DNA from 2 places in the Microbacterium sp. NPDC056003 genome. Region 2 is predicted to be linked to the other one. Evidence: predicted binding sites of a transcription regulator. Region 2 holds the regulator's gene; the other holds the start of a gene.
The links. The regulator LexA, encoded in region 2, represses DNA repair genes until DNA is damaged. The targets are predictions, from matches to a motif close to TCGAACANNTGTTCGA.
Positions count from the first base shown of each region.

Region 1: a site for LexA is predicted at 3,725-3,740, ahead of ACFC1W_RS15135 (DUF222 domain-containing protein). Genes of this name have one in related genera too.

Region 1 is NZ_JBHJXQ010000004.1:87,016-98,547, forward strand. Features, by position in the region: gene ACFC1W_RS15120 (MFS transporter) at 1-811, opposite strand, end outside; gene prfB (peptide chain release factor 2) at 832-1,944, shown strand; gene ACFC1W_RS15130 (cupin domain-containing protein) at 1,975-2,322, opposite strand; gene ACFC1W_RS15135 (DUF222 domain-containing protein) at 2,380-3,714, opposite strand; gene ftsE (cell division ATP-binding protein FtsE) at 3,861-5,003, shown strand; gene ftsX (permease-like cell division protein FtsX) at 5,000-5,914, shown strand; gene smpB (SsrA-binding protein SmpB) at 5,988-6,464, shown strand; gene ACFC1W_RS15155 (SIMPL domain-containing protein) at 6,498-7,175, opposite strand; gene ACFC1W_RS15160 (DUF4397 domain-containing protein) at 7,299-8,123, shown strand; gene ACFC1W_RS15165 (class F sortase) at 8,135-8,773, shown strand; RNA gene ssrA (transfer-messenger RNA) at 8,869-9,237, shown strand; gene ACFC1W_RS15175 (OsmC family protein) at 9,364-9,816, shown strand; gene ACFC1W_RS15180 (hypothetical protein) at 9,813-10,172, shown strand; gene ACFC1W_RS15185 (ArsR/SmtB family transcription factor) at 10,169-10,858, shown strand; gene ACFC1W_RS15190 (VOC family protein) at 10,953-11,405, opposite strand; gene ACFC1W_RS15195 (flavin monoamine oxidase family protein) at 11,416-11,532, opposite strand, start outside.
Region 2 is NZ_JBHJXQ010000003.1:26,412-37,943, reverse strand. Features, by position in the region: gene ACFC1W_RS12545 (methylenetetrahydrofolate reductase) at 1-601, shown strand, start outside; gene metE (5-methyltetrahydropteroyltriglutamate--homocysteine S-methyltransferase) at 598-2,934, shown strand; gene ACFC1W_RS12535 (hypothetical protein) at 2,931-4,361, opposite strand; gene lexA (transcriptional repressor LexA) at 4,419-5,099, opposite strand; gene ACFC1W_RS12525 (LysM peptidoglycan-binding domain-containing protein) at 5,372-5,758, shown strand; gene ACFC1W_RS12520 (histidinol-phosphate transaminase) at 5,874-6,959, shown strand; gene hisB (imidazoleglycerol-phosphate dehydratase HisB) at 6,956-7,564, shown strand; gene hisH (imidazole glycerol phosphate synthase subunit HisH) at 7,561-8,211, shown strand; gene priA (bifunctional 1-(5-phosphoribosyl)-5-((5-phosphoribosylamino)methylideneamino)imidazole-4-carboxamide isomerase/phosphoribosylanthranilate isomerase PriA) at 8,267-9,013, shown strand; gene ACFC1W_RS12500 (SseB family protein) at 8,997-9,800, shown strand; gene ACFC1W_RS12495 (pyridoxal phosphate-dependent decarboxylase family protein) at 9,880-11,268, shown strand; gene ACFC1W_RS12490 (DUF1844 domain-containing protein) at 11,284-11,532, opposite strand, start outside.

The sequences.
Region 1 (11,532 bases), on a different contig from region 2:
GCGCGTCGAGCCCGAGCGACACGCCCCACAGCGGCAGGACGACCTGCCGGGCGGAGCGGACGGCGGAGAGGGATGCCGCGGCCAGGCCCAGGCGCGACAGCACGCGTCGATACGCCCACATCGTGCGGAAGACGCCGCTGCGCTCGGCGATGGGGATCGAGCCGGTGACGGGCTCGCCGGTGTCTTCGGCCAGTGCCGAGTCGCCGCGCGCGGGTGTGGGCGCCGCGACGGCGTGCTCCGGATCGGGACCCAGGAGCACCAGCAGGATGGTCGCGACGAGGCACGCGCCGAAGAACCAGATGGTGGCGTGCTCGTCGCCGAAGAGGGCGAGTAGCGCGGCGGCCACGAACGGCCCGATGAACATGCCCAGGCGGAAGGTGCCGCCGAGCAGGGAGAGCGCGCGGGCGCGGAACGCGAGCGGCACGCGCGTCGTCATGAACGAGTGGCGGGCGAGGCCGAACGCCGCAGCGCAGAAGCCGATGACGAACACCGCGAGAGCGAAGACGCCGAGCGACGGGGCGAGCGCGAGGCCGACCACCGCGGCGAGACAGAGCGCGCCGGCGACGACCATGGTGAAGCGCTCCCCGATGCGGGCGACCGCCCAGCCCGCGGGGATGTTGCCGCACAGCTGGCCGACCACCAGCGCCGAGGCGACGAGCGCGGCGGTGGCGAGGTCGGCCCCGAGCTGTGCCGCGATCACCGGGATCAGCGGGATGACGGCGCCCTCGCCCAGCGCGAAGAGCACGGTCGGGCCGTAGATCATCGGCGCGAACCGGACGAGAACATCCCGCGGGCGATCGCTCACGTGCATCCACGTTAGTCTGGACTGTCATGCTCGACTTCGATCCCTCCGCCGACATCCAGGCCCTGCGCTCCACGTTCTCCGACATCAAGGCAGTGGTCGACGTCGACGCGCTCACGGCGGAGATCGCGCGGCTGAGCGAGGCCGCCGGGGCACCCGACCTGTGGGACGACGTCGAGCAGGCGCAGAAGGTGACGAGCGCCCTGAGTCACCGTCAGGCGGAGCTCAAGCGCGTCACCGACGTCGAGCAGCGACTCGACGACCTCGAGGTGCTCGTCGAGCTCGCCAACGAGATGGACGACGAGGACTCCGCGGAGGAGGCTCGCCACGAGATCGCGGAGCTGGAAGACATCATCGGCCAGCTCGAAGTGCAGACGCTCCTCGACGGTGAGTACGACGACCGTGCGGCCGTCGTGACGATCCGTTCCGGCGCGGGCGGCGACGACGCCACCGACTTCGCCGAGATGCTGCTGCGCATGTACCTGCGCTGGGCCGAGCGCCACAAGTACCCCGTCAAGGTCATGGACACGTCCTACGCCGAGGGCGCCGGCATCAAGTCGGCGACGTTCGAGGTCGACGCACCGTACGCCTACGGCACTCTCTCGGTCGAGGCCGGCACGCACCGCCTCGCGCGCATCAGCCCCTTCGGGTCGGCCGACAAGCGCCAGACGTCCTTCGCCGCGGTGGAGGTCATCCCCGTGATGGAGGAGGCCCAGGAGGTCGAGGTGCCGGAGAGCGACATCCGCGTCGACGTCTTCCGCTCGTCGGGCCCCGGCGGGCAGTCGGTCAACACCACCGACTCCGCCGTCCGCATCACGCACCTCCCGACGGGCCTGGTCGTTTCGATGCAGAACGAGAAGTCCCAGATCCAGAACCGCGCCGCGGCGATGCGGGTGCTCCAGACACGCCTGATGCTGCTGCAACGGGAAGAGGAAGCCGCGAAGAAGAAGGAGCTGGCCGGCGTCATCACCGCCAGCTGGGGTGACCAGATGCGGTCGTACTTCCTCTACGGTCAGCAGCTCGTGAAGGACCTCCGCACCGGGCACGAGGTCGGCAACCCGGCGGTCGTGTTCGACGGCGACCTCGACGGGTTCATCTCGGCCGGCATCCGCTGGCGCAAGCGCAAGGACGACGACGACTGACGTCGTTCTCAGCGAGGCCCCTCGGGCGTCTCACGCCTCGTCGAGGTTCTCCTGGATCATGACCGGGGACGCGTGGATGCACACGATCCGCAGCCGGCCCTGACCTGTGTTCGTGAAGCCATGCCACGTGTCGGCGGCGACCACCGCGGTGTCGCCCGTATGCGCGATGACGGTCTCGTCGCCCATCCGGATCGTTGCCTCGCCCTCGATCACGAGCCATGTCTCGGTGTACGGGTGGCGGTGCAGATCCGGACCCATCCCGGGATCATTGTCGACGTAGAAGAACGAGATGCCCGAGCCGTACGGCTCACCTTCGAAGCGCATGGTTCGTGACGCGCCGATGAGCAGTTCGGACGCGGGGATGGGGGATGAGGTCATTCGTCCATCGTGGTTGTCGGCGGTGCACGCGTCCAGTGCCGGCCTGCCCGCGGGCGATCAGAACGGTGCGGGGGTGGTTCCTCTGGCGGTCGGCCGGAAGGCGGGTACCGGGCGTTCGGGTTCGACGCGATAGCGGCGCCCGTTAGGTGAGGTCCACTGCAGGGCGCCGCCGGCGTCGGGAACGTGTTCGACCTGCCAGCCGCCGTGGTGCTTGATGGTGTGGTGGCCCTTGCAGAGCGGTGCGAGGTTGTCGAGGCTGGTGGTACCGCCATGTTCCCAGGCCACGGTGTGGTCGATCTCGCACCGGCTCGCGGGGATGCCGCATCCCGGTGCCATGCATCGGTCGGCCCGCCACCTGACCAGTTTCCGGAGGGCGGGCGGTGGCCGGTAGTGGTCGCGGCCGACGGAGAGCACCATGCCGGTCTCAGGGTGAGTGAGAATCCTCGTCCACCCGTCCGCACCGGCGGCCAACTCCCGCGCCCGCTCGGCGGACATCGGACCGACCCCATCCGCCGTCGCCGGCCCGGCGCCCGCCCCGTCGTCATCGAGGAGGGTGAGCACAGGGACGGTCACCATCACGGTGGCACGGACGCCCGCCGCTTCGGGTGGCAGGGCGGCGGTCTCGCCGTCGATGAGCAGGTCGCCGAGCACGTCGGCGCGCCGCTGATCCATCGTCCGCGCGTCTTCTCCGGCTGAGGCGTCTCGATCTCCGCCACTCGCAACGCTGCGGTCGAGGGTCTTGGCGATCGCGGTGAGCCGCCCCTGAATGGCGCGGGCTTCCACAGCGGGCAGGAACGCATGCAGCCAGGCCATGCCGTCGTCGGCGGGCTCCACGATCACCCGACGATGCCGCACCGCCCAGTCATGCCGCTCCGCCAGGCTCGCCGCCCGCTCACGTTCGAGGAGTGCCCGCAGCTGCCGGCGGAACGCGCCGACCGGGAGCCGCACCGCCAAGTCCACCGCCGTCGTGGTGACCCGTTCCCGCACCTCGGGCTCGACCGCATCCAGCAGGTCGACCAGGATCTCGGCATGCCGCTCGGTGATCGCGGCTCGTCCGAGCGCGTCCAACGCGGCCGGGTACCGGTGCACAAGCGCCTGCGCGAATCCGAGCAGTCCGGCGGCGGCGTGCTCGGTGATCCGCAGAGCGGCCGCCAACTCCAACCGCACGGATCGCTCCACGACCGCCGCGACGGCCCCGCCGTAGGAGGCGGCATCAGCCAACGCGTTGCGGCGCAGCTGATCCACCCGCATCACACGCTGCGCGGCGAAGACCGACATCATGGCGGCGACCTCGGTGACGCGGTCGACGTCATCTGGAGCCTCGAACCCGTCGCACGGTTCGTCCCACACATCACGCTCATCGGGGGAGGCGAAGGGGTCGTCATCGGCCATACGTCGACATTAGAACATACCTACGACATCCGATTCGGCGGCGAGGACAGCAGTCAGCGCGCACGCGGGCGACGCCGCGAACCGATGCGGCGCCTGAGGGTGTCGCGGAGGCCGGCGCGGAGGCATCCGCTTAGGCTCGATAGGCCATGATCCGGTTCGAGAACGTCACGAAGCGCTACAAGGGCACGTCGAAGCCTGCCTTGAGCAATGTCGACTTCGAGGTGCTGCGCGGCGAGTTCGTGTTCCTCGTCGGCGCATCCGGCTCGGGCAAGTCCTCGTGTCTGCGCATGATCCTCCGCGAAGAGACGCCCACCGACGGCCGCGTGGTCGTGCTCGGGCGCGACCTGCGAACGCTGTCGAACCGCAAGGTGCCGTACTTCCGGCGCCACATCGGAGCGGTCTTCCAGGACTTCCGCCTGCTGCCGACCAAGACGGTCTTCCAGAACGTCGCCTTCACGCTGCAGGTCATCGGGTCGTCGCGTGGATTCATCCAGCAGACCGTTCCCGAAGTACTCGCGCTCGTGGGACTCTCCGGCAAGGAGAAGCGGTTCCCGCACGAGCTGTCGGGTGGCGAGCAGCAGCGCGTCGCGATCGCCCGTGCGCTGGTGAACCGCCCGCAGGTGCTGCTGGCCGACGAGCCCACCGGAAACCTCGACCCCGCGACATCCGTCGACATCATGCAGCTTCTCGCGCGCATCAACGCCGGCGGAACCACCGTCGTCATGGCGACGCACGAGGCCGGATTCGTCGACCAGATGCAGCGGCGCGTGATCGAGCTCGTGCACGGCGAGATCGTGCGAGACGAGCGGCACGGTGGCTACGGCGACACGTCGAGCCTGCCTAGCCTCGCCCCGGAGCAGGAGCGCGGCGCAGCCGCTGTCGCTGCCCTGACCGCCGTGCTCGAGGTGCAGCGCGAAGCCGCCGCGGCTGCCGAGGCCGGGCTGGATCCGACCCTGGCGAACGAGGATGAGGCGACGGATGCCGCGCCCCAGCCGGCGTCGCCGTCGACGGCGCGCGGCCCGAAGCACGAAGCGCCGGCACCCGCGGCCGAGCCTGCGCCTGCCGCATCCGCTCCGGCATCGGCCGCCGAGCAAGCCGCGGCCTCCGAGTCCGACACGGTCGAGGAGCCCACTCCCGCCCGCCCGGGCTCTCCGGCTGCGCGCGCGCCGCAGACCGCGCCCATCCCGGTGGCCGACATCCCCGAGGTGGACGTCGCCGAGCTCGGCCTCGCCGACCGGCTCGGTCTGGGCGAGAAAGCTCCCGACGACGAAGTGGGGCCCACGTCATGAGGGTCGGTCTCATCCTCGGCGAGGCGTTCACGGGCCTGCGCCGCAACGCCTCGATGGTGATCTCCGTCGTGCTGGTCACGTTCGTGTCGCTGACGTTCGTCGGAGCGGCGATGCTCATGCAGATGCAGATCGGCATCATGAAGGACTTCTGGGTCGACCGCGCCCAGGTGGCGATCTACATGTGCACCGCGATCTCGCAAGCCCCCACCTGCACCGGCGGCGTGGCCACCGACGAGCAGCTCGCGGCGGTGGAGGAGAAGCTCGACGGGCCCGCCCTCTCGCCGCTCATCCGCGATGTGCGGTTCGAGGACAGCGACGAGGCGTACCAGAACGTCATCGATCTCCTCGGTGAGGACTACGCCAGCGTCATCACGCCGGACCAGCTCAACGAGACGTTCTGGATCAACCTGGTCGACCAGAACCAGTCCGACGTCATCATCGAGGCGTTCGGCGGCACCGAGGGCGTCGAGGAGGTGCAGGATCAGCTGCAGTACCTCGAGCCGCTGTTCTCCGCCCTCACCGTCGCGACGTACATCGCAGTCGGCGTCGCCGCGCTGATGCTGGTCGCCGCCGTGCTGCTGATCGCCACGACGATCAGGCTCTCGGCCTACGCCCGACGGCGCGAACTCGGCATCATGCGCCTGGTCGGAGCATCCAATCGCTTCATCCAGACCCCCTTCGTCCTGGAAGGCGTGTTCGCGGCGCTCATCGGGTCGCTGCTGGCCAGCGGTGCCGTCATCGCGGGCGTGCACTTCGGCGTCGACCAGTATCTGCGCGGACGCGTCGAGTTCGTGACCACGTGGGTCGGGCTGGACGACGCGTGGATCGTCGTGCCGGTGCTGATCCTCATCGGCATCGTGCTCGCGGCGCTGTCGGCGAGCTTCGCGATCCGTCGCTGGCTGCGGGCCTGACTCTCGGGCGAGTCGTCCGGGGGTAGACTGAACGGCTGCCGTGCGCCCGCACGGCGTGAATCGAGGAGTCACCATGCCCAGGGAACGCGGGGAGACGGTCGTCGCGACCAATCGTCGCGCGCGCCACGAGTACACCATCGAGAAGACGTACGAGGCGGGTCTGGTGCTCACCGGCACCGAGGTCAAGTCGCTGCGTCAAGGCCGTGCCAACATCTCCGACGGCTACGCCTACATCAACAACGGTGAGGCGTTCCTCGACGCGGTGCACATCCCCGAGTACTCGCAGGGGCACTGGACGAACCACGCGTCCAAGCGCGTGCGCAAGCTGCTCCTCCACAAGGACGAGATCATCAAGCTCTCGCACGCGATCAGCGCCGGAGGCTACACGCTGGTGCCGCTCAAGCTGTACTTCTCGGACGGCCGCGCCAAGGTCGAGATCGCCGTGGCGAAGGGCAAGCGCGAGTACGAGAAGCGGCAGACCATCCGCGAGCGCGAAGACAAGCGCGAGGCCGAGCGGGCCATGCGCAGCCGTAACCGTCTGGGCGAGTAGAGCGGATGCCGCGACCGCCTCGTTCGGGGCCGGTCAGCGAGCGCTGAACCGCGCCTCGACGCCGGCCGTGAGGACGATGTCCTCCGGCTGGAGCTGGACGGTGGGCGCTCCACCGCCGGCATCTGCGGCGAAGGATGCTTTGGCCATCAGCATGCGCTCCTGCCGCGGGGCGGCGGGGGACTCGTTGCGCGTGAGCAGTCCGAGATCGGCGATCTCGAGCGGCGTCACCGTCGACAGACCTATGGCACCGGCGTAGGCGTTCGCCCGGGCGACGGCGACGCCGACCGCGCTCGCCGCGACGTCGCGCTCCATCGCGGCTCGCGTCTCGGGGGTGAGCTGCCACTCGATCCAGCCGAGCTGGACCCCTTCGCGCTCGACGACCTCGCCGGCCCAGAACGACAGCACGGCGAAGTCGGTGAACGTCGCGCTGAAATCGACGGTGGCGTAGTGCACGGGGGCCAGCCGTCGCCCTTCGGGATTCCACGGGCGCTCCGACCAGACCGAGACGCGCTGGCTCGTCCATTCGACGACCGTGCCCGCGGCGGTGCGTGAAGCGAGGTCCTCCCGCACCGGCTCGCTGAACGCGGCCATGCGCTCGACGACGGCCCCCCGCTCCGCACCCTCGGCCCGGATCGTGAGATGGGCCACCGCCCGCTCGGGCGCGATGCGCGCCTCGTGCTCGCCCCGGACTGTGATGACGACGTCGCTCATGCGGCAGAGCCTACTGCGTGGCGACGGACGAATTTTCATTCGAGTGCATCCAAATCGGACCCATCGCGGGGAATGACTTCTCGACGGGCGACGGACGATCGCCCCTGACGAAGGAGGACCATCATGCGAACGAGGATCTTCGCGGGCATCGCCGTCGGCGCCATCGCCGCAGTCAGCCTGCTCGCCCCCGCCAGCGCCGCCACCGCCGGCAATGCGGCTCTCTCGGTGCTGCACGGCATCCCCGACACGCCTGTGGACGTGTATGTCAACGGCGAACTCACTCTCGACGACTTCCAGCCGGGCGACCTCGCCGGACCGCTCGATCTGCCGGCGGGCGACTACGAGGTGGCCCTCACCGCGCCGGACGCGACCGACGACAGCGCACCGGTTCTCGGGCCGGTGACCGTCACGCTGGAGGCCGACACCAACTACACCGCCGTGGCCCACCTCGACGAGGCGGGCGCGCCGACGGTGACCCCGTACGTCAATGACACGTCGCCCACAGCCGCGGGCGAGGGCCGGCTCACGGTGCGCCACGACGCCGCGGCGCCGGCCGTCGACGTGCTCGCGGGCGGGACGCCGGTGATCGAGGGCCTCGCCAATCCGGACGAAGCCTCCCTGGATCTGCCGGCAGGCACGATCGAGGCATCCGTCGCCGCCGCGGGGACGACCGACCCGGTGATCGGCCCGGCGCCCGTCGAGGTCCAGGAGGGCGTGCTCACCATCGTGTACGCGTGGGGCAGCCTCGAGGACGGCAACCTCGACCTCGCCGTGCAGACGATCACCGGCCTGCACTCCGCGCCGGACGGGGTCAACTCGGGCACCGGTGGCCAGCTCGCTCAGCGTGACATGACGATGCAGATGCTGCTGCTTCTCGGTGGCATCGCCATCGCCGCCGCGGTCGCCACATCCGCCGTCGCTGTGGCGCGGGCGCGGGCTCAGCGCTGAGGGCGGACCCCATGACGAGGACGACCGCGGGCCTTGCGACCGCCCTGCTCGCGGTCGTCGTCGTGCTGGCGGGATGCAGCTCACCCCCAGGGGCAGCCCCGTCGGCGACGGCACCGACACCGACGACGAACGCGCTCCCGACGCCCGTCGTCGAGGTGCCGATCGTGACGGCCACCCCGCCGCCGGCGCGCCGGTCTGCGCCGCCGGTGCGGGTGGTCGTCACGACCATCGGTGCCGATGTCCCGGTGATTGCCGTGGGGGTCGAAACCGGCGGATTCATGGAGCTGCCCGTCGACCCGGCCGTCGCGGGCTGGTACCGCTACGGCGCCGATCCGTCCAGCGCCGACGGAAACATCGTGATCTCCGCCCATGTCGACGCGCCGCAGTACCCGATCGGGCCGTTCAGCCGGCTGCGCGAGCTGCCGGCGGGTGCCTCGATCGACGTGACGGATGCCTCGGACGCGCTGCATCGCTACACGGTGGAGAGTGTCACGTATTACCCGAAGAGCGAGCTTCCCGTGGACGAGCTGTTCGCCCGCGACGGCGCGCGCAACCTGGTGCTGATCACCTGCGGCGGAGAGTTCGATGCGCGCACCGGCCGGTACGCCGACAACGTCGTCGTCATCGCGACCCCGCGGAATGGCCCGTGACGTGCGGACGTTGTAGACTGATGTGCTCGGATGCCTCGGCGCCGAGCACTTGGAAACTCCACAGCGTGACAGCGGCCCTTCGCACGAAGGCTCATGGGGATGATCGGTTTCGACATCGCCTGTGACTCTGCGGGAAGCGGGCCGAGGATGCAGGGTTATCTCGTAAACGACCTCTGCAAACCAATAATTGCCGATGCAAATCGCAATGAGTTCGCCCTCGCTGCCTAAGCGAGCCTGAACTCCGTGAGACCGTAGGCGTTCCCGCTACGGACCCTCGCGTCATCTAGGGGACTTGCTGCGTGATGGCGTCTGGACGTCACGTGGGACTCTTCCCAGGCTGGGCTTGTCGACTTAGGTGTCTGTGACAAAGGTCGGAGCCGAGCAGAACGTCTTCACAGACTGCGCCCGGAGAAGACGCAGTATCTCAGCGATGGACGGGGGTTCGATTCCCCCCATCTCCACCAACGCCGCTGTCACGGAAGAGGGCCCGGGAATCGCGCGAACGCGCGGTTCCCGGGCCCTTCTTCGTCTGTCGGCGGTGGAGGGACGTTTCGGTCGCCGCCGAAGTGTTCCGGTCGTAGCTTGGCAGAATGAACGCTCACCTCTACGAGTCATCAGTCAGGTGGTCCGGGTCGACCGGTGCCGGGTACGCCGCCTACAGCCGTCAGCACCAGGTGACCGCCGGTGACGCCGGTCTGGCCGTCAGCGCCGATCGGGCGTTCCTCGGGGACGCCGCGCTCCCCAACCCGGAGCAGCTGCTCTTGGCGGCCGCCAGCTCCTGCCAGCTGCTCTCGTTCCTCGCCGTCGCTGCGCGCGCCGGCGTGAACGTGGTCGGCTACTGCGACGACGCGACGGCGATCATGCCCGCGGACGCGCGTCCGGCACGCATCACGCACATCGTCCTCAGCCCGACCGTCACCGTCCGCGGGAGCGACCCTGAGACGGTCGTCCGGCTGATGCGCGAAGCCCATGCCGGATGCTTCATCGCACACTCGCTCACGGCGTCACTCGAGGTGGACATCACCGTGGAGGTCGCCGCGTGAACGACATCGGCATCCCCGTCCGGGACATCGCCGCCGACGTCGCCCGCATCGGCCGGGTCCTCGGGTCTGCCGGCGTGGGGCTGGAAGGCGGCGGAGTGTGGGGAGACGCCGCCCACTACCTCGTCGAGGATGGCGAAGCGGCGCTCCGGGCGCTGACGATAGCGGGCATCCCCGGGGCGGAGTGCCGCGGGGTCGTGCTCGCTGCGCTGCCGGCTGACCGACCGGGGGCATTGGGGACGATGATGACCGCCCTGGCAACGGCGCGGATCCACGTCCATGCTCAGTACAGTGACCATGACAACCGCAAAGTGTTCGTCGTGGACGACATCGAGGGTGCACGAAGGGCGCTGGCATGACCGACCGTGTGCGGCCGTCGCTCGACGAGCTCGGCCGGGTACTCGCCGAACCCATGCGGCTGCGTGTACTGCGCGAGCTGCTCGGCGGCACACCGCTGCCTGCGGGTGCACTGGCGGTACGCATCGGCGTCGCCCCGTCGACCGTGAGCTCCCACCTGGCACGACTCGCTGGCGCCGGGTTGATCCAGATCGAGACGGTGGGCCGCACGCGTGAAGCGCGACTGGCCGATCCGACCGTGGCGGACGCCATCGAGAGCCTCCTCCGGCTCTCGAGCGAGGATCCCGTCTCCTCGCTCTCCGCCCACGACCGGCGCACGGCACTGCGCAGGGCGCGCCGTTGCTACGACCATCTCGCCGGCGACCTGGGGATCGCGATCGCTGACCGTGCGATCTCGGACGGGTGGATCGTCGACCACGACGGCTCATGGACGTTCGCCACGGAGGCCGGCACGGTCGGCTCCGCGCTCGGCATACCCGTCACGCTCACGTCCCCGTCCCGCCCGCTCGTGCGCCCGTGCATGGACTGGACGGAGAGGCGCCCGCACGTCGCAGGGCAGCTCGGTGCCGCCATCCTCGCCGGCATGCTTCACGCCGGATGGCTGCGCCGCCGCCGCGACGATCGCGCGTTGACGATCACCCCTCGGGGTCGCGACCACTTCGCCGCCCTTGGACTCACCTCCCAGTGACCGGTGCTGCCGAGGTCACATCCTCACGGCGGGCCTCACCGAACGGGGTACATCGTCGAGTCGAGCGCGCTCTACACGGCGTGCGTCTGCGATCTCATCGATCCGATCGGTCTCTCGCAGCCAGCTCCTGGGCGAGCATCACGAGGATCCCGCTCGGGCCGCGGACGTACGTCAGCTTGTAGACGTCCTCGTACGTCGCGACGCCGCGCAGCGGCCGGCAGCCGTGGCGCGCCGCGATGGCCAGCGCCTCGTCGATGTCGTCGACCGAGAAGGCGACGCGGTGCATCCCGATCTCGTGGGGGAGCGTCGGCTCCGTCTCGATCGCGTCGGGGTGGATGTACTCGAACAGTTCGAGCCGGCCGTGGCCGTCGGGCGTCCCGAGCATGGCGAGCTTGACGTGGTTGCCGTCGAGACCCACGGCGGTGTCGGCCCACTCGCCGCTGACGGTGTCGCGGCCCAGCACGGTGAGTCCGAGATCCGTGAAGAACGCGACCGCTGCGTCCAGGTCGCGCACCGCGATCGCGACGTTCTCGAGCTTGATCGGCATACGCGCGACTCTAGGCCCAGGCGGCCTCGATCGCGACGGGCCGTCCGAGCACGTTCTCCGCGGCCCGATGGCCCGACAGCATGGCGGCCGGCACCGTGGCCGGGTCATCGGTCCAGGTCGCCTCGCC
Region 2 (11,532 bases):
CGACCTCGAGAGCTCGGCACAGCTCGTCCAGCTCATCGACCGCGTGCAGGCGGAGCGCGCGCCGTACACCGAGCGCGAGATTCCGGGCGTCCCCGGCGCCGTCCAGGTCGAGTCGCGCACCAAGGTGGACATCGCCGTCGCGGCTTTCCCCAACGGGCACCCGCGGTCGCGGCATCCGCGCGAGCACATCGATGCGCTGCTCGCCAAGCAGGCGGCCGGCGCGACGCTCGCGATCACGCAGCTCTTCTTCCACGCCGACGACTACCTCGCGTTCGTGCAGCGTTCACGCGACGCCGGCGTGACGATCCCCATCCTCCCGGGCATCATGCCGATCACCTCGCCGTCGCGGCTGCGCCGCGTGCTCGAGCTCAGCGGCGAGGAACTGCCCGCCGAGCTCGCGATCGCGCTGGAGGTCGAGCCCACCGCTGACGGGCAGCGCGCACTCGGGATCGAGTACGCCGCCGCACTCGCCCGCGATGTCATCGCCGGGGGTGCTCCCGGCGTCCACCTGTACGCCTTCAACAGCCACGAAACGGTGCTCGCGGTGCTGCGCGACGCCGGGATCCTCACCCACCCCCTCGAAAAGGAAGTCGCACGATGACCGACACCACACCCGCCTTCCCCCGCGGCACGATCCTCGGCTACCCCCGGATCGGTCCCCGTCGCGAGCTCAAGCGCGCCGTCGAGGCCCACTGGGCCGGCACGACCGACGCCGCCACGCTCGAGCAGACCGCAGCCGACCTGCGCCGCGCGACGCGCGAGCGCCTCGCCGAACTCGGTCTCGGTCGTGACGACTCGTCGATCCCGGAGTCGTTCTCGTACTACGACCAGGTGCTCGACGCCGCGGTCGCCGTCGGCGCACTGCCGGAGCGGTTCGCCGACCTTCGCGACGCCGACGGCACGATCGGCCTCGGCGCGTACTTCACCGCCGCCCGCGGCGCCGGTGAGAACGCGCCCCTCGAGATGACGAAGTGGTTCGACACCAACTACCACTACCTCGTTCCCGAGATCGGCCCCGAGACGGTGTTCGCACTGTCGAGCGACCGCTTCTCGACGCAGGTCTCGGAGGCCAAGGCCGACGGCTTCACCGTGCGCCCGGTCATCGTCGGCCCGGTCACCCTGCTCGCGCTGGCGAAGGCGACGGATGCCGCGCCCGAGGGCTTCGACCCGCTCAGCCGTCTCGACGACCTCCTGCCCGTGTACGCCGAGCTCCTCGCCGCGCTGCGCGCCGCGGGAGCCGAGTGGGTGCAGCTCGACGAGCCCGCCCTCGTCAGCGAGAGCCTCCCGGCGACGCCGACGGCGCTCGCCGATGCGGCCGCACGCGCATACGCCGTGCTCGGCGGCGCGTCGGACCGCCCCTCCATCCTCGTGACGGCCGGCTATGCCCAGCTCTCGCCCGAGGCGTGGACGGCGCTCGCCGCAGCGCCCGTCGAGGCGCTCGCGATCGACCTGACGCGCGGCTCGGCACCGGCCGCCGCCGACGGTCTCGCCGGCAAGACCCTCGTCGGCGGTGTGATCGACGGCCGCAACATCTGGCGTGGCGACCTCGCCGCGGCGTGGACGAAGCTCGCGGCCCTCGAGGCGCTCGGCGCGGCGCAGATCGCGGCCGGCACGTCGACGTCGCTGCAGCACGTCCCGCACGACGTCGACGACGAGGCTGCGCTCGACCCTCGCCTGGTGTCGTGGCTGGCCTTCGCCGACCAGAAGACCGGGCAGGTCGTCACGCTGGCGCGCGGCCTCGCCGAGGGCGCCGAGTCGATCGCCGACGAGGTGGCCGCGGCATCCGCTGCCCTCGCCGACCGGCAGAGCGCGCCCGGCGTGCGGGACGGCGCCGTGCGCGAGCGCGCCGCCGCTCTGACCGCGGTGGACTTCGACCGCGGTGACTACGAGGCCCGTGTCACCGCTCAGGAGGCCGCGCTAGGCCTGCCCGTGCTGCCGACCACCACGATCGGCTCGTTCCCGCAGACCGGCGACATCCGCCGCGCGCGTGCGCGGCACGCCAAGGGCGAGATCACCACGGAGGAGTACGAGCAGTTCCTCCGCGACGAGATCGCCCGGGTCGTGACGCTGCAGGAGGACCTCGGGCTCGACGTGCTGGTGCACGGCGAGGCCGAGCGCAACGACATGGTGCAGTACTTCGCAGAGAACCTCGACGGGTTCGACGTGACGCAGAACGGCTGGGTTCAGTCGTACGGCTCGCGGGCGACACGTCCGTCGATCCTGTGGGGCGACGTGTCACGGCCCGCGCCGATCACGGTGGCCTGGTCGACGTTCGCCCAGTCGCTCACCGACAAGCCGATGAAGGGCATGCTGACAGGGCCGGTCACGATCCTGGCGTGGTCGTTCGTGCGCGACGACCAGCCGCTCGCCGACACCGCCAACCAGGTGGCCCTGGCGCTGCGCGACGAGATCGCCGACCTCGAAGCCGCCGGCATCGGCGTGATCCAGGTCGACGAGCCGGCGCTGCGCGAGCTGCTGCCGCTGAAGAAGGCCGATCAGCCGGCGTACCTCGAGTGGTCGGTCGGCTCGTTCCGACTGTCGACAGCGGGAGCGGCCGTGGCCACCCAGGTGCACACGCACCTCTGCTACTCGGAATTCGACGTCGTCATCGACGCGATCGCCGCGCTCGACGCGGACGTGACGTCGATCGAGGCCGCGCGCAGCCGCGGCGAGGTGATCGGCGACATCGCGGAGTCGGGCTTCACGCACGGCGTCGGCCCGGGCGTCTACGACATCCACTCTCCGCGCGTCCCGTCGCCCGCCGAGGTCGCCGAGCTGCTCGACCGCGCCGCGACCGAGCTGCCGCTGCGGCAGGTGTGGGTGAACCCCGACTGCGGTCTGAAGACCCGCGGCTACGACGAGACCGTCGAGTCGCTGCGCAACATCATCGAGGCGACGCGCACGATCCGCGCGAAGGTGGGTGCGGCGGTCTAGTTCTTCGCGTCCTGCGAGAGCGGATCGGATGCCGCGGCCACCTCGGCCGCGGCATCCGTGCTCACCGGCTCGGGCTCGATGATGTCGCTCTCGACCACGATGTCGCCGTCGTCGGGGTGCTCCTCGTCGCGGCGCTGCAGCAGCTCGAGGATCCACGCGACGGCGAACGCGACCACGATCACGAGCACGACGTCGCCGAACGACAGCGGCCGCAGGGCGAAGAGCCACAGCACGGCGAGGACGGCGATGATCGTGCGCACGAGCACACGTGAGCGTGCGAGCCAGGCGCCGAAGCCGCGGGTGTCGAGCCCACGGGCGGCGAGCTGCCGGCGGGCCGAGGAGTTGACGGAGCGGACCGCACTGCGGGCGCCCTGCGCGGCGGCGGAGCGGCCCATCGCCCAGCCGAGCAGCGCGACGAACACGCCGAGGACGCTCAGCACGATCGCCGTCTGCGTCATCGCGCCGACGACCTGCGCGTAGATCACGCCGAGCCCGTCGGGGGAGAGGCCGAGGTCGGAGGCCACCGTGCCCATCACGGTGTCGCCGACCGAGAGACCGATCGCGAGCGCGCCGGCGCCGATCGCGATGGCGAGTCCCGTGCCGAGCACGGCGAGGCTGCGCCGACGGGCCAGGGCGATTCCGAGCCCGAAGAGAAGGATGGTGAGGACCGGGAGCCACCAGCCGAGTGACGTCGCGAGGGCGTAGCCGGTGCGGATGGCGGCGAGGTTGTCTCCCTTGCCTACGATGACGACCCTGTCGATCTCGGGGATGAGCTGTGCGGCGCTCACGCCCCGGTCGACCAGACGCTGTTTGACGGCGTCGACGACGGCGCCGAGCTGGATGCCGACACCTTCATCGGTGCGCACGACAAGGCCCCCGCCGTCCGACGTCGCCGCCGTGGTGAGGGCGCGATGGGCGGCGCGGGTCGCGGTGGCCCACACGTCGGAGAACGCATCGGACTCCACGACGCGGGTGACCGCCTCGTTGACCAGATTCTCGAGGCCGCTCGCCGCCGGGGCCTCGAGCAGGCCGAGGGCCTGGGCGGCCCGGGGCGGGAGCCCCAGGTCGGCGATGCCGTCGAACACGTTGGCCGTCAGGGTCTGGAAGTCGACCTGGTCGTTGATCGCCTCCATCGCCTCGTCGATGACCATCGCCTGCACGGCGCGGTCGTCGACGAGCGGAGCAAGGGTCGCGACGAACGCGTCCTCCTCGACCAGCTGGACCCGCGCCCACGCCGTCACGATCGACACCGGGACGAGGATGGCGGCGATGACGATGCACAGCGCAGAGACCCAGGCCCGCCATCGTCCGCCGGAAGGGGCCGGCGTTGCGGCGGCGCTCTCGGCCGCGAGCCGTGCGTTCTCCCGTTCGAGCTCGCGGATGCGTGCTTCGAGCGTGTGCGCGTCAGCGGTGTCGATGTCGCTCATGCCGCCATTGTGGCGGACGCCGGCTCATCGCGCCGGAGTTTCACCCGCCGGGGGTGATCAGACGGCGCGGAGGACCGCCACGACCTTGCCGAGCACCACGGCCTCGTCGCCCAGGATCGGCTCGAAGGCCGAGTTGCGCGGCAACAGCCACGTGTGCCCGTCGCGCTGGCGGAACGTCTTCACCGTCGCCTCGCCGTCGAGCATCGCGGCGACGATCTCGCCGTTGTCGGCTGTGGCCTGTGAGCGCACGACGACCCAGTCTCCGTCGCAGATGGCGGCGTCGATCATCGAGTCGCCCGACACCTTCAGCATGAACAGGTCGCCCTTGCCCACCAGCTGGCGGGGGAGCGGGAAGATCTCCTCGACCTGCTGCTCGGCCGTGATCGGGACGCCGGCCGCGATCCGGCCGACGAGGGGCACGAGCGCTGCGTCGCCCACCGCGGGGGCTGCGTCGTCGGGGTTCTCGGTGGAGGCGCCCGGCAGGTCGATGAGCACTTCCATCGCGCGCGTCTTGCCCGCGTCGCGTCGCAGGTAGCCGCTCAGCTCGAGCTGGTTGAGCTGGTGCGTCACGCTCGAGAGCGACTTCAGCCCGACCGCGTCGCCGATCTCGCGCATGCTCGGCGGGTAGCCGTGGCGCGCGATCGAGCGCTGGATGACCTCGAGGATCGCGAGCTGCTTGTCGCTGAGGCTCTTGCGGCGTCGCGTCTGCGGCCTCTCGCGCCCGGTGGCGTCGCTCATGTCCGGCTCCTGTCTCGCCGCCCCGGAGGGGCTCCGGAAGTGCAGCGGTCTTCGAATGTCGGAGGCCCGTGGTGGGGTTCTCGTATCGAAACCGTATCCGGATCCGACGCTCGAAGGGAACACCGCGACCGCGTGTCGCGTTCGAGAGATCGCACCCGGATCGGCCCCTTGACATCGTAGAACATCGAAGATAACTTCGGTACAGAGATTCGCATCCTCTGCTCCCGGCCGAGCGGCGGGTGCGAATCTCTCCCCAGCAGGAGGAGCAGAACATGAGCACCATCGGCATCACGTCGCCCGCTTTCCCGGGTTCCGCCTTCACGCGCCCCGCACGTTCCACGCGCCTGCGCCTCACGCTCCGCGGTCGTCGCGTGCTCGCGACGCTCGCTGCGATCCCCGCCGTCGTCGCGATCAGTCTCGCGATGATCTCGGGCGGCAGTGCTCTCGCCAGCCGCGACGCGGGCACACCGGCGCAGTCGTTCTCCACCGTCACCGTCTCCTTCGGCGACACGCTGTGGTCCATCGCCGAGACCGTGGCCCCCGAGGCAGACCCCCGCGACGTGATCGACGCGATCGTCCGCCTCAACGCGCTCGAGGGCGTCTCGCTCGAAGCCGGGCAGAGTCTGGCGATCCCGGCCGAGTACGACTCGAGCCGCTGACCTCGGTCCGGCGGTGCGGCTCGCGGCAGCGGGCGGCGCCGAGCCCCGCATGCCGAGCCGTCTCGCGCCGACACACGCGGCGGGTGGGCGGTACCGCCCCCGTAGCATGGGAGGGGTGAGTCCACGTCTCGAAGACCTGCCCTTGCGCGACGACCTCCGCGGAATGACGCCCTATGGCGCTCCGCAGGCGCCGCTGCCCGTCGCGCTGAACGTCAACGAGAACACGCATCCCGTCCCGCAGGACGTGGCCGACGACATCATGGACTCGATCGCACTCGCGCTGCGGGACGTCAATCGCTACCCCGACCGCGAGTTCACGGCACTGCGCGAGGGCTTCGCCGACTACCTCGGCCACGGGCTGACGAGCGAGCAGATCTGGGCCGCGAACGGCTCCAATGAAGTGCTGCAGCACGTCCTGCAGGCCTTCGCCGGACCTGGCCGCACCGCGTTCGGGTTCGCGCCGACCTACTCGATGTACCCGCTGCTCACTCGCGGGACCGGCGCGACGTGGGTCGCCGGAACCCGTGCCCCCGACTACAGCGTCGACGCCGCGGACGCGGCGGCGCAGGTGGCGGATGCCGCGCCCGACGTCGTCTTCCTGTGCGCGCCCAACAACCCGACCGGCACTCCGCTCGGCCTCGACGTGATCGAGGCGGTCTACGACGCGACCGAGGGCGTGGTCGTCGTCGACGAGGCGTACTTCGAGTTCGCGCCGCGCGAGGAGCGGTCGGCGCTCACCCTCCTTCCCGGCCGGGAGCGGCTCGTCGTGTCGCGCACGATGAGCAAGGCCTTCGCCTTCGCCGGGGCGCGCGTCGGATACCTCGCCGCCGACCCGACTCTCATCGACGCCCTGCGCCTGGTGCGACTGCCGTATCACCTGAGCGCGCTGACGCAGGCCGCGGCATCCGCTGCTCTTCGTCACGCTCCCACGATGCTGCGCATGGTCGACGAGATCGTCGCGCAGCGCGATCGCATCAGCGCCACCGTCGAGGCGCTCGGCTACACGCCGCACGAGACGTGGACGAACTTCGTCCTGTTCGGCGGAGTGGCCGACCCCGCGACGACGTGGCAGGCGCTCTACGATCGCGGCGTACTGATCCGCGACGTCGGGATCCCCCACCACTTGCGCGTGACCGCGGGCACCGAAGAGGAGACCACCGCGTTCCTCGACGCACTGGCCTCGGTAGAATCGACATCATGAGCGCCGCTCCGCGTACCGCGTCCCTGCGACGCTCCACCAGCGAATCGACCGTCGAACTCGAGCTCGACCTCGACGGCACCGGCCGCAGCCGGATCGACACGACGGTGCCGTTCTTCGACCACATGCTGACGGCGTTCGCGAAGCACTCGCTGACCGATCTCACCGTCCGCGCATCGGGTGACACCGAGATCGACGCGCACCACACGGTCGAAGACATCTCGATCGTGCTCGGGCAGGCGATCCGCGAGGCCCTCGGCGACAAGTCGGGCATCTCGCGCTACGGCGACGCGCTGGTGCCTCTCGACGAGGCCCTCGCGCAGGCGGTGGTCGACATCAGCGGCCGCCCCTACCTGGTCCACGAAGGTGAACCGGTCGGTTTCGAGCACCACCTCATCGGCGGCCACTTCACGGGCTCGCTCGTGCGTCACACGTTCGAGGCGATCACGTTCAACGCCGCCCTCACGGTGCACGTGCGCGTGATCTCGGGCCGCGATCCCCATCACATCGCCGAAGCGGAATACAAGGCGTTCGCCCGTGCTTTCCGCCAGGCCAAGGCGCTCGACCCGCTGGTCGAAGGCATCCCCAGCACCAAGGGCGCTCTGTGAGCTCGCAGCCGCTGGTCGCGGTCCTCGACTACGGATCGGGCAACGTGCACTCGGCCGTCAAGGCGCTGGCCGCCGCCGGTGCCGACGCGCGCCTGACGTCCGACCGCGACCTCGTCCTCGAGGCCGACGGGCTCGTGGTGCCCGGCGTCGGCGCCTTCCGTGCGGTGATGGAGTCGCTCAAGGCCAGCCGCGGCGACGAGCTGATCGGCCGCCGGTTGTCGGGCGGGCGCCCGGTGCTCGGCATCTGCGTCGGCATGCAGGTGCTGTTCGAGCACGGCGTCGAGCGCGGCGTCGACACCGCGGGCATGGGGGAGTGGCCGGGAGCCGTCACAGAGCTCGATGCGCCGGTGCTGCCGCACATGGGGTGGAACACCGTCGACGCGGGCGAGGGGTCCCGCCTCTTCCGCGGGATCGAGGACGAGCGGTTCTACTTCGTCCACTCGTACGGGGCGCAGAAATGGCTGCTCGACGTGCAGCCGCCCTTCCCCGAGCCCACGCTCACGTGGTGCACCTATGGCCGGCCGTTCCTCGCGGCGGTCGAGAACGGCCCGCTGTCGGCGACCCAGTTCCACCCCGAGAAGTCGGGGGATGCCGGCATCCGGCTTCTCGCGAATTGGATCGACGGGCTCGGCGGGGCTACCCTCTGAAACCGTGCCGTCTGCGGGAGCGAACTCCTTCCGAGACCTTCCCGCACAAGGAGCCATGAACGATTTCGCCTCAATGCCTGAATTGATCCTGCTGCCCGCGGTCGACGTCGCCGGCGGCAAGGCCGTGCGCCTCACCCAGGGGGAGGCGGGGACCGAGACGAGCTACGGCGACCCCGTCGACGCGGCCCTCGACTTCGCACGCCAGGGCGCGCAGTGGATCCACCTCGTCGACCTCGACGCCGCCTTCGGACGCGGCAGCAACGCCGGCGTCATGCGCAAGGTCATCAAGCAGGTCAAGGGCGTTCAGGTCGAGCTCTCAGGCGGCATCCGCGATGACCGCACCCTCGAGGCCGCCCTCGACAGCGGCGCGGCGCGCATCAACCTCGGCACCGCGGCGCTCGAGAACCCCGAATGGGCCGCCGATGTGATCGGCCGATACGGCGACGTCATCGCGGTCGGTCTCGACGTGCGCGGCACGACGCTCGCTGCCCGCGGCTGGACGCGCGACGGCGGCGACCTGTGGACCGTGCTCGACCGCCTCGAGGCGGCAGGCTGCAGCCGCTACGTCGTGACCGACGTCACCAAGGACGGCACGCTGCAGGGCCCGAACGTGGACCTCCTCCGCGAGATGACCACGCGCACCCCGAAGCCGATCGTCGCCTCGGGCGGCGTGTCGAGCCTCGACGACATCGCGGCGCTGCGCGAGCTCGTGCCGCTCGGCGTCGAAGGCGCCATCGTCGGAAAGGCCCTCTACGCCGGCGCGTTCACGCTGGCCGAGGCGCTGGATGTCGCCGGACACTGACCCGCACGGTCACGCGCACCCGCACGCGGGTGACGCCGCGCATGCCGACTCCGCCGGTGTGCCGTGGGAAGGGCGAAGCTTCCACTCCAACCCCCACTCCGGCGACGACGGCTCGGCCGACCCGGCGCTCCTCGCCGCGCTGCTCGCCTTCCGCGACGGCACGGGCAGTCAGGCCGCGGTCGTCGACGCCTACCGCTCGGCGCGCCTGCTGATCCCGCTGCTGGCCGAGAAGGGCGATGAGGGCATCGGCGCTCACGGGCTCCCGGTCGACAAGACCCAGGAGCTGTCGATCGTCACCGTCGCGGCACCCGACGGACGCCGGGTGCTGCCGGTGTTCACGTCGGTGCAGACGATGGGACGATGGGATGCCTCGGCCCGGCCGGTGCCGGCCGACGGTCCACGCACGGCGGCCGCGGCATCCGCCGACGACACCGACCTCATCGTGATCGACCCGGGTTCGCCCACGGAGTTCGTGATCCGTCGCCCCGCGGTCTGGGCGATCGCCCAGGGGCACGCCTGGGAGCCGAGCTTCGCGTCGCCGGAGGTGTTCTCGGGGCTGCAGCAGAGCGTCGGCGGCGAGCTGGCCGTGATCGACCTGGCCATCGAACCCGGCGACCCCGACGCGCGGCTGCGCGGCCCGGAGCTGGTGGTGCGCCTGCAGCTCATCCACGGCCTCGACCAGGCCGAGCTCGACGCCGTGCTGTCTCGCCTCGCGTCGCGCTGGGCGGCCGACGACCGCATCGCGGTGCTGGTCGACTCGCTTACGGTCAAGCTCGTCCGGGCCTGAGGGTCGGGACCGGTCCCGCGACTCCGCCCGCACTTGCGGAGCGGGGCGGGGCGGCGGAGGATCGGCTCCGGAGGTGCCCATGGACGGGACGGCGGACGAGTACCGCGAGGCGCTCGACGCCGCGCACCGGCACGCGCTCGAGTGGCTCGCGTCGACGGCGGAGCGGCCCATCCGCCCCGATCTCGACGCCGAGGGCATGCTCGGGCGCCTGCGCCGCGAGCTTCCCGAGGAGGGGCTGGATGCCGCGGCCGTGGTCGACGAGCTCGCCGAGGCGGCCGAGCCCGGCCTCATGGCGATGGGGTCGCCGCGGTTCTACGGGTTCGTGATCGGCGGCGCCTATCCCGCGGCGCTCGCCGCTGACTGGCTCGTGTCGGCGTGGGATCAGAACACCGGCTCGCGTCAGCCGACGCCGGCGACCGCGGCGCTCGAGGAAGTCGCCGCGACCTGGCTGCTCGATCTCCTCGGGCTGCCCGTCGGCAGCGGCGTCGGCTTCGCCACCGGCGCCACGAGCGCGAACCTCGCCTGCCTGGTCACCGGTCGCGACGCGGTGCTGCGCGCCCGCGGGTTCGACCCGGTGTCGGAGGTGCGCGCTGCGCCGCGCGTGCGCTTCCTCGCCGGCGGTGCCGTGCACACGTCGGTCGTGCTCGGCGGACGGCTCTCGGGCATGGGCGCGCCCCAGACCGTCGGAGCCGACGCCGAGGGACGCATCGACGTCGACGGGCTGCGCCGTGCCCTCGCCGAGGAGGACGCGCCGACCGTCGTGGCCCTCCAGGCGGGCGACGTGCACTCGGGCGCGTTCGACGACTTCGCATCGGCGATCGCCGTCGCGCGCGAGGCGGGCGCCTGGGTCCACGTCGACGGGGCGTTCGGGCTGTGGGCGGCAGCGAGCCCGCGCTTCGCCGCGCTCACCGCGGGTCTCTCCGACGCCGACTCGTGGGCGACCGACGCGCACAAGACCCTGAACGTGCCGTACGACTGCGGGGTGGCGATCGTGCGCGATGAGGCGGCGATGACGGCATCCCTCGGCGCGCACGCGTCCTATCTGCCCGCCGTGGCCAGCGTCTCCGACCCCTATGACCGCGTTGCCGAGCTGTCCCGCCGGGCTCGGGGGGTTCCGGTGTGGGCGGCGCTGCGCTCGCTCGGACGGAAGGGCGTCGTCGGCCTGGTCGACGGACTGGCGGATGCCGCGACTGGCCTCGCGGCGGGATTCCGCGCGATCGACGGGCTCGAGGTGCTCAACGACGTCGTGTTCACGCAGGTGTGCCTCGCCGCACGCGACGACGGCGCGACCGTCGCGCTGGGGGAGTGGCTGCGCGACGAGGGGACCGTGTGGGCATCCTCTTCGCGATGGCAGGATCGCGCGGTGGTGCGCTTCGCGGTGAGCAATCGGGGGACGGATGCCGCGGCCGTGCGCCGCACCGTCGACGCGGTGGCACGCGGGGTCGCCGCGGTGGGGATCAGAAGCTGAGGAGCGCCGGCATCGTCAGTTGACCGGGCCTGTCCACTTCTCGCCGGGACCCTTGCCGATCGGATCGGGGATCGTCGAGGCCTCGCGGAACGCGAGCTGAAGCGACCGAAGCCCGTCGCGCAGGGAGCGCGCGTGCATGTCGCTGATCTCGGGTGCGCCGGCCGTGATGAGGCCCGCGAGAGCGTTGATGAGCTTGCGGGCCTCGTCGAGGTCGGTCTGCGTCGCGGGGTCGTCGGCGAGTCCGACCTTGACGGCAGCGGCGCT